Spartinivicinus marinus: one gene and its partner. Each later gene encodes a partner of the first gene's protein in a complex. Links are inferred from orthologs where the notes say so. Each region holds a gene or a part of one and is shown on either strand. Other genes may lie near its edges.

Region 1 (5,315 bases):
TATAGTCAAAAAAGCAAACACTACCTAACTAATCACTAAACATAGTTTTCCTTAGCGCTTTTATAAACAACTTCGCTGGTTGTGATAATGCTTGATAGCGACGATAGATTATGCCTAACGAAACATGAATTTCTGGAACAACAGGCAATACTTTGCAATCACTTGGTAGTAAATAAGGTATTGAGTAACGATCTACCAGGGCAATGCCTAGTCCTTGGGTAGCCATGCGGCAGGCAACCGCAAAGTAGTTGACCTGATTTTGACACTTCTCTCGCTTTAATCCAGGTAATTCACGGGCCATTAACTGTGCCCACCAGGTATTTCCAGAACACCAGATTACAGGGGCATTGATTAATTGATCTCGTGTTAAAACATCAGATGATGCCAAAGGATGCTCTTGTCGTATTAATGCAACAATACTACTGTTTCCTAGAGACTCCATCGCCAGCTCAGGAGCGTCTGTAGGAAAATGAACAATGCCTAGCTCTGCTTCACCTTGGGCGATATGGTTAGCAATATCAGCATTCTGCTGCACATTTAATTGTATCTGTAGTTGGGGATAATTCTGTTGAAATTGGCTGATTTGTATGGGCAGCAGCTCTTGTGCCAGGGCTGGAGGAGCCATGATTTCAAGCATCCCATGTTCCAGTGCTGCCATTCGCAGCCCTAGTTGGTTCAACCGTTGCAATGAGTGCTCCACATCTTGAGCGGCCTTAAACAAAGCTTTGGCTTCAGGAGTGGGTTGCAGTCTTCCACCAAGTCGCTGGAATAAAGGATAACCAAGACGTTGTTCAGCATGCTGCAACGATTTGGTAACAGCCGGCTGTGATATATGCAGTTGGCGAGCGGCTTCAGTCAGAGAGCCGGCTCGCATGATTGCTATAAAAATTTCTACATGACGGGCAGAAAGGGCCATAACATTTAGTTATACAAAATACACATATTTCTATTATTTCTTATGCTCGGGTTCTTCGACAATAACTATTTAACAATTGTTGGGTTAACTGATAAGGGGCTGAAGAATGAAAGTTGCTGTCGTTGGAGCAGGTGTTATAGGGCTAAGCTCAGCCTGGATGTTGCTCCAGCAAGGCTTTGAAGTGGAATTATTAGATCAGGCTACCGAGCCTGCTACCGGTTGTAGCCACGCTAATGGTGGCCAGCTTTCGTATCACTACAATAGTCCGATCAATCAGCCTGGTCTGCTCAGGCAACTCCCCCTTGCTATTTTGGGTAAAGATCCAACCTTGGCTATAACTCACGAAGCAGGCTTTGATTTTTTATGCTGGGGGCTAAAGCTATTGGCCTGTTCTCGGCGTGCCCAAACTCAAAAATCTTCTTTAGCCATGCAACAGCTAGGTATTCGTTCAGGTGAGTTAATGACCTCACTGCAGCACCAGCTGGGGTTATCATTTGACTTTCGCCCTGCATCAGGAAAGCTCTATCTTTACTTCGACCAAAAGAACTTGAGTCAGGCTTGTGATAACGCTGTTGGACAGCAACTTTCTAGTAAACAGCTGCAGGATGTCCCTGGAATTCATGGTCAAGCGGCTAATGCAATTGGTGCTTTAATACAACGAGGGGATGAGAGTGGCGATGCAGCGCTTTTTTGTCAGCAAATGTACACCAGGCTACAGCAGCAGCAAGGGTTTCGGTCACGATTGGCCAGTCCCGTTACTGATATTCGAATTGCGTCAGGGCGAGTTTTGGGGTTGAGTACGCCGACAGGTTCAGTACATGCTGATCACTATTTGATTGCTTGTGGGTGTAGTAGTGTGCAGCTGGCACGAAAAGTAGGTATCAAATTGCCGATCTATCCAATGAAAGGTTATAGCCTTACTGTTCCGGCAACAGATAAATGCCCGGATATTTCAATTACCGACACGAAAAGAAAAATAGTTTATTGTCGCCTTGGCAATCGCTTACGAATTGCGGGGGTCGCTGAATTTTCAGGGTGGGGGAGCAGTATTCGTTCTGCAGCCATTAATAATATGCTGTCCGCTGCACGTCAGTTGCTTCCAGAAGCAGGCAATTACAATCAGATACTGCAACAGTGGTGTGGATTACGCCCAGTGACTCCCGACAGTTTACCGTTAATTGGACAGACTAAAATTGCCAATCTTTGGCTCAATACTGGCCATGGAATGTTAGGGTGGACCCATGCGTTAAGTTCTGCCGAATTGATTTGCCAGCTTATTACTTCTTCTATTGGTACAGAAGATACGCCTTTCAATGCGCAGCGGTTTTGATGTTAAAGAGATAAAGCGGAAGGTGCATACAGTAACTGAATAGCAAAGGTTTCCGCTAGCTAAAATAAAGATACAAAAATACCCCTAAAAAGAGCTCAATAAATATATGTAATTAATGGGAAGACAAGCATTTTTGTATCAACATGATTATTTTATATTAATGCTGAGTCTATTTCTTGAACAAACTGTTTAATGTCTTCACATACCTTTCGGTAGCAGCTAAGAGCTTCTTCTTCATTTGATGCATTGGCTGCTAGTTTGGGAGGGTCTTCAAAGCTGTGGTGGATGAATTTAGTTTTAGCAGGGAACACTGGACATACTTCATTAGCATGGTCACAAACAGTAATAACATATTCAAACTGACGCTCTGGCAATTGGTCAACTGTTTGAGACAGTTGTTGGCTAATATCGATACTGGCTTCTGCCATTACTTGTACAGCATAGGGGTTTAACCCGTGAGCTTCAATACCTGCAGAGTAAACTTCAAAATCATCAGGTCTTAAGTGTTTTAACCAGCCTTCGGCCATCTGGCTACGACAGGAGTTGCCAGTACATAAGAATAAAATGCGTATCATATTAGCTTGAGTATTTCGTCTGATCACAATTATTATAGGTGCCTTCTATAGCCCAATGATATCAAGGCTTACATAACTTTTAAACTGGTTACCAGTTTCACCCTAATCGATTTACCAATCTTTTGAACACTCTGGTGTTGCTGTTTGCTGAGTCTTGGAGACATCAGGCTTATCGGAAGATAAAGAAAACTGTTTAGTCAGAATGTCCAGAATTTTTGATATCCGATGAAACATTTGGGCTAGTCCTGCTAGGCTATAAATACAAGTTTGGTAAAGCCTAATTATAACACTTTGGTTAAAAAAGGTTAGCAAGGATGCGCCATAATGATTTGTCCATCATGTGAACGCTTTTTAAAAGGATATAATACGCAATGCTCCTGTGGTTATAAGTTTATATTTCGCGCAAAAACAGAACCATTTAATGACAATAAAATGAAGAAACTGGAGATTAAGGCTAGCGCATTCAATACCCGATACTTTACTAAAAATATGCTGTATAGTGTCTTTTTGAAGACATCTGCAAAGTCGCTTATAGCGCCTATTATTTTTGTTGTCATTTTTTGTGGGATTTTTTCTGCAATCCTTATTGGTGCCTTGTCTTATATTGGATTAATTATCGCTACTCTTTTATTTGTAGTAGCTATTAAATTAGTGATTAAATCCAATAAGCCAATGAGCATAGAGGATTTTTCTGATTACTATAGACGCTGGGTAAACGCTAAAAGAAATAATAGCTATTTAGTTGATAAGCCAAAGTTAAAAAAACCGCCAGCTAACAATCAAGAAACAGATATTTTTGATTATGGTGCTGATCGTATAGTAGTTGTTGATGATCCTTTATTTGTAGACTGTTTAATACTAAATGAAGAGCATATGCGTTCAAAAGCTTTAATAGTATCTCAAGATGGTTATCCTCATTATTTAAAGGATCAATTTAAAAACCTATTAGAACAAGCCGAAAATATGCCTGTTGTTTTACTACATGGTACAAATCAAAATAAAATAAATATGGTGCAGGCGATTGAAAGAAATTTTAATGTCAAGCTAGCTGATACACAGGTATATGACTTGGGTTACTATGAAGAACAAATTAAACAAGCAAAATCACTATATAAACGAATGAGAATAACAAAATGTACTGTTGATATGTTGCCCTATCCACTATCTACTCAGCTAATCAGTAAAGATAAATCACAACTACAAGATATGCTGGTATTGGGTGCTGCAGCTGCAACAGCCAGTTATGTGTCTTTTTCCTTAGCCGATGATTTTGGATAAAACATATGACTGGACTTGTTGGGTATTTTGGTAATCAACCAAAAACAGTAATTCAAAAAATGGCTAGTCAGCTAGAACACCGTTTTGCTAATGGCTTACAGCAAGTTACAACAGAAGCACTGGTTGCAGCTGTTGGCACTGTTCCTGAAAATGCCAGCCAGAACTTTCATGTCGGGGTATGGAAAAAAGAAAGCGTAACATTGATCATTAATGGTTTTTTTACTGGCGACTCTTATAACACAAAACCACATGATGTAGTAACAAGCTACTTACGTAGTGGTATTAATGAGCTATGTAGACTTGAAGGTGCTTTTATTATTGTTTTATATGATAAGCAATCAAGCGTAGGCTATTTAATTAGAGATGGTGCTGGACAAAAAACATTATATTTTAGTCAAATAAACCAAAGCTTATTTTTTGCTGTGGAACCCAAAGCTATACACCAATTATCGCTTTTTACTCCACAGCTTAATAATTCTGCGCTTGCACAATATCTTAGTTTTAGCTTTGTACCTGGCTGTAATACGATGCTTAAAGGGTTGTATGAGCTTCCTGCAGGCCATTATCTAACATGGAAAAATCATGAGTACTCGATAAAGCGTTACTTTCTTTTTGAGCAGGAAGTAATGAAAGAAAATCATCAATATCATGATGCTGATAATTCTGCCAAACAATTTAAAAAGCTATTAACCTCTGCGGTTTTAGATCGGTTGCCAGCCAACAGAGAGTTGGGTATATTTTTATCTGGTGGGTTAGATTCAAGTGTAGTTACTGCCGAACTGGCAAGTTTGTACCAGAATAAATTGAATACTTTTTCAATTCATTTTGGAAAAAAATACCCTAATGAATTGGAGTATGCGAGACAAGTGGCAGAAAGGTACAAAACTAGCCATCATGAGGTTCATATTAAACCTAAACATTTTTTGCACCGTTTAAAAAATATTATTTGGTTATTAGATGATCCCATTGGTGACCCTATAACAGTACCAAATTTTGAGTTAGCGCAGTATGCAAGTAACTATAGTCAGTGGATTTTTAACGGTGAAGGCGGTGATCCATGTTTTGGAGGGCCAAAAAACTATGGAATGTTGCTAAGTCAGTGGTATGGCACTGACTTTATGGGGTTAACCAGGCAAACACGTGAAGTGACTTATTTAAAGTCATTTCAGCGAGCATATGATGAATTGGAAAAACTATTAACGCCTGATGTAAAACA
Region 2 (3,485 bases), 620 kb from region 1 along the record:
AACCGCAGAAATTTCATCCATAGGGTGCAGAATTTTGCGTAAAATCCACATCCGTTGTAGCTCTTCTTCGGTTGTCAGTAAGTCTTCACGACGAGTACCGGAGCGGGTGATGCCAATAGCAGGGAATACACGTTTTTCAGATATTTTTCTATCTAGGTGTAATTCCATATTACCGGTTCCTTTAAATTCTTCAAAAATAACTTCATCCATTTTTGAACCGGTATCAACTAATGCGGTAGCCATAATGGTTAAGCTGCCACCTTCTTCTATATTACGGGCTGCACCAAAGAAACGTTTTGGTCGCTCTAGGGCATGAGCATCCACACCACCTGTTAATACTTTACCTGATGAAGGAATAACAGTGTTGTAGGCACGGGCTAAACGAGTAATAGAGTCAAGTAAAATAACGACATCTTTTTTATGCTCAACCAGTCGTTTAGCTTTTTCAATCACCATTTCTGCCACTTGAACATGGCGAGCGGGAGGCTCGTCAAAAGTACTGGCAACGACTTCACCTCGAACTGAGCGAGCCATTTCTGTTACTTCCTCTGGACGCTCGTCAATCAATAGTACAATTAGGTGGCATTCTGGATTGTTACGGGCAATATTAGATGCAATATTTTGCAGCATTAGGGTTTTACCCGCCTTTGGTGGTGATACAATCAAGCCGCGTTGGCCTTTACCAAAGGGAGCAACTAAGTCAATTATGCGGGCAGTGAGGTCTTCTGTTGAGCCGTTGCCTGCTTCCATTGTTAATCGTTCTTGAGGAAACAATGGTGTGAGATTTTCAAAAAGAATTTTATTTTTTGCATTTTCAGGTTTATCGAAATTGATTTCGTTAACCTTTAAAAGTGCAAAATAGCGCTCACCATCTTTAGGTGGACGAATTTTTCCTGATACGGTATCACCAGTGCGCAGATTAAAGCGGCGGATTTGGCTAGGTGAAACGTAGATATCGTCAGGACCGGCTAGATAAGAACTATCAGAAGAACGCAAGAAGCCAAAACCGTCTTGCAGAATTTCTAATACTCCATCGCCATAGATATCTTCACCACTGCGCGCATGGCGTTTTAATATGGTAAAGATGACATCCTGTTTACGAGAGCGGGCTAGGTTATCAAGCCCCATCTCGGTGGCTAATTTTAATAATTCAGGAACGGATTTTTGCTTTAGCTCGGTAAGGTTCATAGTAAACTAAGATACGTTGATGAAAGGTAACTCTCTGTAGATGCTGAATGCAACGGAGGAACTGCTCTCTGGTTTGGGTAGCGTTAAGATTAATTTGTCTGGATTGCTTTAAATAACCTCTACCTTCTATCGCCTGATTATTTCTTAGCTGTAGCTAAGTGGTAGTTGGTCGCCGTTATCATTTTGAGTTACTCGGATTATTAATCACTGTAGTTTTTATAAGCAACTCTTTATAAAACCTCTTATATAAGAACCTTTTTATAGGTGCCTCTAATAAGTGTCTCTTTATAAAATACTCTTTATACACAGTGGTGTTATTCACAGCTGTGTGAAGAGTAACCATATTTATCCGCAAGACCTATCTATAAGGCGGTTTAAATAGTGAGAGTAACTTAATCTACAGATCGCCAATTATATAACAGTCTTCATTATTAAGATGCTTGTCATTATATAAGACGCTTGCTTGCTATTTATATACGATTGACATCTATATGTGAATATTTAACGACTATAGATTTATGAGTAACGGTGGTTATTAAGGTTAATCTAACACTGAATAATAGAAACTGTCGAGATTTAAGTCCAGTATTAATTGAAAAATAATTGGATAAATACCAAAAGTTGAAGTCAATCCTCAGAAGTACCAAGGGCTGTAGGATAACTGCGGTTGTTATTAACGAAGCAGAAAGGGGGGGGATTCCCCCTTTAAAGCCTTTCTTTTAGAGGTTGCCTTCCAGAAATGCTACAAGCTGACTTTTTGAAAGGGCGCCAACTTTGGTGGCCTCTACATTACCATTCTTAAACAACATGAGAGTTGGTATACCACGAACACCGTACTTAGGAGGCGTCTCTTCATTATCGTCGATGTTCAATTTACATACTTTCAGGCGGTCTTTATATTCGTTAGCAATTTCATCAAGAATGGGAGTGATCATTTTGCATGGCCCACACCATTCTGCCCAATAGTCGACAAGAACCGGCCCTTCGGCATTGAGTACATCTTGATCAAAACTTTGATCCGTTACATTAATGATATGTTCGCTCATTGTTGAAATCTCCAGCATTTATTGCAAGTCAGTCAATTGCCCCTATCATAGCACTGTGCCGTAACAGCTGAGAAGCTATATGGCTGAGAAGCTATATAGTCCATAGTCGAGAAACTATGAGGGGTAACGTTGTATTCGACAGTTGCTTTCCTTTACGACTATTGTGCTTGCAAATAACAGGTTTGCAAATAACAGACTTGTAAATTGTAGGTTTGCAAATAGTAGGAAACAAAATATGCCGAAACTATCCCTAACCAGTGGTTTATTTTGTTAAGCTATATCACTTTGTCATTGAAATTATTGGCATAGCTAATGACCGCAAGGATATCTCGCTCAAATCACTCTGACCAGTGTTTAATTGCTGCAATTGATCTTGGTTCAAATAGCTTCCACATGATTGTGGCTCGTTTGGACCAAGGAGAAATAAGACCGTTGGAACGACTGGGGGAAAAAGTCCAGTTGGCTGCGGGGCTTGACGATGATGACTATTTAAGTGAAGAAGCCCAGCAGCGCGGCCTTGACTGCTTGAGGCGATTCGCTCAATACACTAAGCACTTAGAGGTGGGTAAGGTGCGAGTGGTAGGCACGAATGCGCTTAGAGTGGCCCACAATCGTGATGATTTTATTAAACGTGCTCAAGAAATTCTTAGCCACCCTATAGACGTTATCTCTGGTAGGGAAGAAGCACGTTTAATTTATCTTGGTGTCTCTCACACTCAGGCAGATGACTTGGGGCGCCGGTTAGTGGTGGATATTGGCGGAGGAAGTACAGAGTTTATTATTGGTCAGCGCTTTGAACCTCAGTTGCTCGAAAGCTTGCATATGGGGTGTGTAGTGTACAGTCAGCAATTTTTTGAGGGTGGCACCATTACCAGCAGACAGTTTCAGGAAGCCTATTATGCTGCTCGCCTGGAGCTTTTAAATATAGCCGCTCCTTACAAAGAGGCTGGCTGGGAAGATGTGATTGGCTCATCTGGAACGGTAAAATCTATACAAAATGTTTTGCTTGCAAAAGGCTTAACCAGTACGGGTATTACGGCTGAGGGTATGGAGGAGCTGCGTAAGTATATTGTCAGTGTTGGCCATATTGACAAAATGATGCTTGAAGGTTTAAAGCCTGAACGTGTCAGTATCTTTCCTGCAGGTCTGGCAATCTTAATGGCAGTGTTTGACGCTTTTAAAATAGATCGAATGAACTATTCAGAAGGCGCGCTAAGGGAAGGATTGCTATATGACATGGTAGGCCGATTG

Evidence for each region. The genes of interacting proteins can lie anywhere in the genome.
Region 2: the proteins of OQE68_RS11655 (region 1) and trxA are in contact, whole or in part, in an NMR structure (PDB 2IPA), measured with the Bacillus subtilis proteins. The link is inferred for Spartinivicinus marinus from one-to-one orthologs.

What each region holds. Positions count from the first base shown.
Region 1 is NZ_JAPJZK010000001.1:2,611,257-2,616,571, forward strand. What follows is about bases 1,124-3,927. They hold OQE68_RS11655 (arsenate reductase ArsC), read right to left. Parts: upstream 2,849-3,927; coding sequence 2,399-2,848; downstream 1,124-2,398. Other genes in these bases: OQE68_RS11650 (FAD-dependent oxidoreductase), read left to right, coding at 1,124-2,246; OQE68_RS11660 (hypothetical protein), read right to left, coding at 2,933-3,055; OQE68_RS11665 (hypothetical protein), read left to right, coding at 3,146-3,927. In the rest of the region: OQE68_RS11640 (flavin-containing monooxygenase), read left to right, coding at 1-28; OQE68_RS11645 (LysR family transcriptional regulator), read right to left, coding at 29-916; more of OQE68_RS11650, read left to right, coding at 1,023-1,123; more of OQE68_RS11665, read left to right, coding at 3,928-4,099; OQE68_RS11670 (asparagine synthetase B family protein), read left to right, coding at 4,105-5,315. UniProt on the Bacillus subtilis protein: Catalyzes the reduction of arsenate [As(V)] to arsenite [As(III)]. In vitro, can dephosphorylate para-nitrophenyl phosphate (pNPP).
Region 2 is NZ_JAPJZK010000001.1:3,236,470-3,239,954, forward strand. What follows is about bases 572-3,485. They hold trxA (thioredoxin TrxA), read right to left. Parts: upstream 2,235-3,485; coding sequence 1,908-2,234; downstream 572-1,907. Other genes in these bases: rho (transcription termination factor Rho), read right to left, coding at 572-1,188; ppx (exopolyphosphatase), read left to right, coding at 2,547-3,485. In the rest of the region: more of rho, read right to left, coding at 1-571. UniProt on the Bacillus subtilis protein: Participates in various redox reactions through the reversible oxidation of its active center dithiol to a disulfide and catalyzes dithiol-disulfide exchange reactions.